2 regions of the Micromonospora sp. CPCC 205539 genome follow, and region 2 is predicted to be linked to the other one. Evidence: riboswitches for the same ligand, from Rfam matches in the RefSeq annotation. Region 2 holds a riboswitch; the other holds the start of a gene.
The links. Region 2 has a riboswitch for cyclic di-AMP ahead of V6V47_RS12705 (C39 family peptidase). Riboswitches for the same ligand answer to the same signal wherever they lie in the genome.

Region 1: it holds a riboswitch for cyclic di-AMP, as region 2 does, so the genes downstream of both, V6V47_RS05350 (C40 family peptidase) here and V6V47_RS12705 (C39 family peptidase) in region 2, are expected to answer to the same signal.

The regions. Positions count from the first base shown of each region.
Region 1 covers NZ_JBAKHW010000004.1:211,169-214,345, reverse strand. The annotation lists gene V6V47_RS05355 (N-acetylmuramoyl-L-alanine amidase) at 1-1,316, opposite strand, end outside; cyclic di-AMP (ydaO/yuaA leader) riboswitch at 1,551-1,686, shown strand; gene V6V47_RS05350 (C40 family peptidase) at 1,699-2,739, shown strand; gene dcd (dCTP deaminase) at 2,805-3,177, opposite strand, start outside.
Region 2 covers NZ_JBAKHW010000011.1:188,571-191,747, forward strand. The annotation lists gene V6V47_RS12695 (CDP-glycerol glycerophosphotransferase family protein) at 1-56, shown strand, start outside; gene V6V47_RS12700 (alpha/beta fold hydrolase) at 60-806, opposite strand; gene V6V47_RS12705 (C39 family peptidase) at 950-1,807, opposite strand; cyclic di-AMP (ydaO/yuaA leader) riboswitch at 2,040-2,181, opposite strand; gene V6V47_RS12710 (hypothetical protein) at 2,468-3,177, opposite strand, start outside.

The DNA of each region.
Region 1 (3,177 bases), on a different contig from region 2:
GGGGTGCCGGTGTCCAGCCGGGGCGCGTGCAGCAGCTCGAAGTAGTGCGTCCAGTCCCAGTACGGGCCGGTGTCCCAGTGCATCCCGCGGACGTTCGCGGCGATGGTGCCGGGCACGTTGTCGTGACCGATGATGTGCTGACGGTCCAGCGGGACGCCCAACCGCAGCGCCAGGTGTCGCACCAGCTTCGCCGAGGTCCGGTACATCGCCTCCGTGTACCAGGTGCCCTGCGCGGCGAAGCCCTCGTGCTCCAGCCCGACCGCTTTGGAGTTGACGAACCAGTTGCCGGCGTGCCAGGCGACGTCCTTCGTCTTCACGTGCTGGGCAATGTGCCCGTCCACCGAGCGCAGCGTGTAGTGCCAGCTCACGTAGGTGGGGTCCTGGACGAGTTTCAAGGTCGTCGCGTAGCTGCCCTCGGTGTCGTGGATGACGATGTACTCGATCTTCTGCCGGGAGGGCCGGTCGGAGAGGTCGTGGTTGCCGTAGTCCCCGTCGCCGAACGCCGCGTAGGGCGCCGGGATCCACTCGCAGGAGATGGTGGTGGGGCATTCCAGCCCGTCCGGTCGGGCGAGCCGGCGCAGCCCCAGCCGATCCAGCCAGGAACGCTCCGGCTGGACGGCCCGGGGCGGCAGCGTGATCCGCTGACCGTCGTCGGTCACCCGCGACTCGCCGGCCCCGATGGTGGTGAAGACCTCGTCGGCGAAGGCCGCCGCGGCGTCGGCGCTGTCCGCGCCGGCGTAGCGGGCCACCGCGCCGTACCAGGTGGCTGGGTCGGTGCCGGCGCCGACCGGTGCGCCCAACTCCCTCTGGTACGAGGCCAGCAGCGCCGCCCCGCCCCGGATGTTGACGTCGGCGTCGGTGCGTAGCGACTCGGGGGCGGCGCCGGTCAGGGCGGCGGCCGCGTCCACGGTCTGCAACGCGGCGGCAGGCGGTGCGGGATCCTCGGCCGGCCGGGGTGCGAGCGCCACCGCCGAGCGGGAGTCGTCGCCCCGCGGGTCTTCGGTGCCGGCGTCGTGGTGTCCGGTCCCGGGCAGGGCGGTCACGTGCCGGGCGTCGGTCAGGTGCATCGGGCCGTAGCCGGCACCGGTGCTCGGTGTGCCGTCGTTGCTGTCCCAGCGCGACTCCAGGTAGGAGACGCCGAGCAGCACGTCCGTCGGCACGCCGTACTCCGCTGCCGCCGCGACGTACTGCTGCTGACGGTCGGCGGTGGGTGCGGCGGCGGCCGGGCCGGCGGAGAGCGGTACCGCGGTCGCGGCGGCGACCACGGCGGCGGCGAGCAGTGCGCGCCGGCCGGCCGTCAGGTCTGGACCTTGCATCGAACCCCCTATATTCGGCGAGTGCAGGTGAGGTCACCATCGCGCCGTCCGGGAGTCCGCGTCAATACCTTTCCATTTATCGAAGTCTTGAGAAGAAAACCTTCGCGTACGGACGGTGACCCCGCGCAATCGGTACGGAGTGTCACGGCGGCACGGGTTGCGAAGCGGTAACGGGCGTCTCTACTCTGGTCATTTGTCGGCCCGGTAGCAGGTCCGCCCACCCCGGGCGGTAACGGACCGACACCGCCGAGTCGCTTTCGAGCGAACCGGGGACCCAGGTCCCTCGGGGTGAATCCGCATCCACTGCGGTAGGGCGCCCACTTCCCGCCCGAACCCGTCAGCTAACCCGGTAGGCGGTCAGGAAGAAGGAGTACGGAACCCGGTGGCCCACCATGCCCCGCAGCCGTCGTCCGAGTGGTCGGCATCAGCCGGCCCGACGACGACTGTGCCGCGCCCACGCTGGTCCCGATTCACCACCGCCCTCGCCGCACTGGTCGGCGTCGCCGTCGTTCTGACCGGCAGCGCCACGGCGGCCCACGCAGACCCGTCCGTCGCCGAGATCGAGCGCCAGATCGACGCCGACTGGAACAAGCTCGAGCCGATCATCGAACGGCACAACGCCACCCGGACCGACCTGGCCGTCAAGCGCAAGCAGGCCGACGCCCTGGCCGCCCGGATCGCCCCGCTGGAGCGCCAGGTCGACGCTGCGATGGACAAGGTCAGCGCCCTGGCCGTCCGCGCCTACAAGGGTGAGAACGTCTCCACCGTCAACGCCGTGCTCGGCAGCCGCTCGCCCAGCGAGGTGGTCGGGCAGCTCGAGATGCTCGACCGGTTCGCCCACAATCAGCAGCAGGACGTACGCGAGGTCGCCGACCTGCGCGACCAGCTCGCCCAGCAGAAGGCCCCGCTGGACGAGATGGTGGTCCAGCTGACCCGGACCGAGGCCCAGCTCGCGGCGAAGAAAAAGCAGATCAACGAGGAGATCGACCGGCTGCAGAAGCTGCGGCTCAAGGTCTACGGCAATGGCGGCGGCGGCCCGCTGCGCCCCGCGCCGTGCCCGGCCAGCTACCCCGGCGGCGCCGCCGGAGTGGCGGTCAAGTTCGCGTGCGCGCAGATCGGCAAGCCCTACGTGTGGGGCGCCGAAGGCCCCAACTCGTACGACTGCTCGGGGCTCATGCTGGCCGCCTGGAAGAAGGCCGGCGTGTCCCTGCCGCACAACGCCGCCCAGCAGAGCCGGGTGACCAAGAACGTCAGCAAGGGCGACCTTCGGCCCGGTGACCTGGTCTTCTACTACAGCGACATCCACCACGTCGGCATGTACGTCGGCGACGGCTGGGTGGTGCACGCCTCGCAGGCCGGTCAACCGGTCAAGATGAAGAGGGTCGACGACGGCCCGATCCACAGCTACGGCCGTCCAGGCTGATCCACGACAAGCAGAGGGCCCGTCGCGATTCGTCGCGGCGGGCCCTCGTCGTCAGTTCGTCGGGATCAGCGGGTCGGCCAGGTGCGCCAGTGTTGCCAGGCGCGGCTCGGCGTCGGCCCGCGCTGCCCCTGGTAGCGCGACCCGTAGACCACCGAGCCGTACGGGTGCTCGGCCGGCGAGGAGAGCCGGAAGATGCAGAGCTGCCCGATCTTCATACCCGGCCAGAGGGTGATCGGCAGGTTCGCCACGTTGGAGAGCTCCAGCGTCACGTGCCCGGAGAAGCCCGGGTCGATGAAGCCGGCGGTGGAGTGGGTGAGCAGGCCGAGCCGACCCAGGCTCGACTTGCCCTCCAGGCGGCCGGCGAGCTGGTCACCGAGCGAGATCACCTCCAGCGTCGAGGCGAGCACGAACTCCCCCGGGTGCAGCACGAACGGCTCG
Region 2 (3,177 bases):
CCGCCCGTCGGGAGCTGGAGCCGACCAGGACCCTGGCCACCTCCGCACCGGTGTAGCGCTCAGCGGTACGGGTCGAGCAGCGCGAGCACGGCCGCCGGGTCCTCCACGTGCGCGTTGTGGCCGAGCCCGGGCAGCGTGGCGACCGGTACGCCGAACTCCTTGAGCTGCGCGTCGGTGACCATCGGATCGAGTTCGCCCCGCGCCAGCACGACGGGCACGTCGGTCGCCGCCAGCAGCGCGGCGAGGTCGGGCTCGCCCACGGCGAACGCGGCCGGGTCCATCGCCAGCCGCCACCGGCCGTCGACCTGACGCAGGCCGGCGTCCACCATCGGGTCGTCCGGCGAGACCAGGCCGGCGAGCCCGGCGACCCGCAGGTAGCGACGAGCCGCCTCGGTGCGGTTGGCGAACCAGCTCACCGGGCGGGCGGCGAGCTCGGCGGCGTGGGTCAGCTCGGCGGGTGACCAGACCGCCTTGATGCCGAGCCCGACCACCGCGTCCACCGGCGTCCCCGCGGCGCGGGCGGCCAGGGCAAGAGCGACCACCCCGCCCAGCGAGTGGCCGAGGACGACGATCCGGTCGTCGGCGGCGAGGCCGTTGGCGACCCGCTGAGCGAACCCGTCGAAGGAGTACGACGACAGCGGGGCCGACCAGCCGTGCCCCGCGAGGTCCGGAACGAGCCACCGCCCGGGCCAGTGCTGCTCGAGCAGCGACGCCCAGGGCAGCCAGACATCCCCGGTCGTCCCCATTCCGTGCAGCAGCAGCAGGACCGGCCGACGGCCAGGGCGGTCACCCGATTCATCTACCACGGCCGCAGTCTCCCACGGTTTCCGCCCCTGGTACGAGAGTCGCCGCCGCCGATGCCGCAGAAAGATCCACCATTGTGGAGTCCAGACGCCGCGGGCGCCGTCCCCTCGTGGGGGACGGCGCCCGCAGCCGTTACGCGCCCAGGTCAGGCGGAGTAACCCCGGCTGGTGATCCAGTTGGCCAGGTCGATGGTGCTGATCCAGTACGCCGGGTCAGCCGCGTTCGCCGAGTCGGCGATCCGCACGGTCCGGCCGCTGTCCTTGTAGCCGACCACGGCGATGTAGTGGCCGCCGCCGTAGGAGTGCCAGTTGCCGTCGGTGTCGGTGGCGTCGCCGACGATGTTGGCCACCACGCCACGGTGGTCGGTGATCGCCGCGACCACGTCGGCCTGGAGGCGGTCGATCTGCGTCCGGCTCGGCGCGGTCGGGAACATCCGGGTCTTGTACGGGGAGCCCTTCACCTCGGCGTTGAGCACCCGGGTGGTGTCCTCGGCCGAGTTGGTGCCCATCTCGGTGGTGCCCAGCTCGGCGCCCAGCTCGTCCTGCGTACGGTCGATGCCGGTGGCGCTGAGCGCGTTACGGGTGGCCGCCGGGCCGCAGTTGTAGTACGTGATCTGCGCCTGGTAGTCGTAGTCGAGCACCTTGGTCGCGGGCGGCTTCGGCGGCTGCGGCTTACGGGTCAGGTCCGGGTTGCTCTTGGCCTTGGCCTTGGCGGCCGGCGACGCGGCGCTGGTGGTCGGGGCCGCAGCGGTCGGCGACGTGCTGGCCGAAGGGGGAATGACGAGCGCGTCGCTGCCGGAGGTGACCGTGCCGCTGCGCATCTCGGCGACCGTGGTCGCGGTGTGCTTGCCGGCGGCGGGCGCGTCGTCGGTGCCGGCGAGCAGGGCGCCGGTCGTGGTCGCGAGCGCGAGGGCCGCGGCAGAGGCGGCGACGATCTGGTACGGACGCTCAGTGGTGAGGCGGCGGAGCTGACGCTTCAGGGTGTGCTTCACGGGATCCTCCACGGTTCAGGGGGAGAGCGGCACACCGGGGCCGAGCCGGTATCCGGGCAGGCGCCAGCGCGCGGACCGTGGTCCGCGGATGGTGAACCGCTCAGGGGTACGCCCGGCGCGGCCGGGCGGGAAGGGTGGTGACCCGGGGGTCAGCTCACCGTCACCGGACGAATGAGCGGGGGTACCACGACGCCGTGGAGGCGGGGGAACAACCGAGGGGTGGTGAGGTGCTGCACGGAAATGGAACTCCTTCCGACACCGCCTACCGGGTTAGCTGACGGATTCGGGCGGGAAGATCGCCCTACCGCGGGCCGTGGCTCGCGGATTCACCCCGGACTTACTGGTGGGTCCCCGGTTCGTAGATCACGATTGAGCGGGTCGGCGCGGCGTCGCCTCTTGCGATCGGTTACCGCACCGGACGAGCCGACACTACTGGCCACTTCACGCCCTGCCAAGCGCGGTTCACCTGCGTAAACCTCAAGGGGCGCGACAATTTCTGCGCGTATTACCACTGACGCGACTCGATGGGACAAGCGGTTACGGCGGCACCTGCGGGCGACAACCGGACAGGTTGTCAACAATGCCGACGAATTCACGGGCACAATCCGGCCGATCGTGCCGCACGCCCGATTCCTGGCCAGTGTGACGGGGCTCACCCACCAAACGGCGAAATCAGCCCACGCGGGCCGGACGCCAGCGCGTCACGACTGCCGGCCGGAACGCCGCGGACACCGTGCGACGGGCCGGAACCGGGTCGGGCCGCAGCCGGGTTGCCGCCGCGTACGCCTCCTCCGCGAGGGCGCGGGCGGCCTCGGCGGCCAGCTCCGCGTCCCGCCAGGCTGTCCGTTCCCGCCCGGCGGCGGCCTGGTAGTCGGCCCGCCGACCGTCCCGGATCGCCCGGTGCAGCTGCACCTCCTGCTCGACCGGGTGCCGACGGGGGTCCCAGCCGTGCCGCTGCCCGAACACGTCGCCGAGCTGGCCCATGGACAGCTCACCGCGCCAGTGCGCCGTCACCGCCGCGTGGTGCAGAAAGCGCTCCCGGGCGGCGTACTCGAAGGGGGTGCGCGGGGTACGTGGGGTGGGTAGCGCGCCAGCACCGGCGACCCGGCGCGCGGCGGTGTCCGCCTCGTCGTACCCGGCCCACGCCGCCTCCACCGCCTCCTGCGCGGCCAGCCAGTCGGCCCGCCGTCGGCGAGCGGTCTGCGCGGCGCCGGCCGCGGCGACGGCCACCTCCTCGGCGTACCTGCTCAGATCGACAGCCTCGGCGGCAGCCAACTCCCGAGCGGTCGGCGCCGGCGGGGGCGGATCGGCCGCCGGCTGGTCCTGATCGTTGCGGGCGACCAGCACGACGAGGACGGTCATCGCCAGCAGGAAAAGGGCCG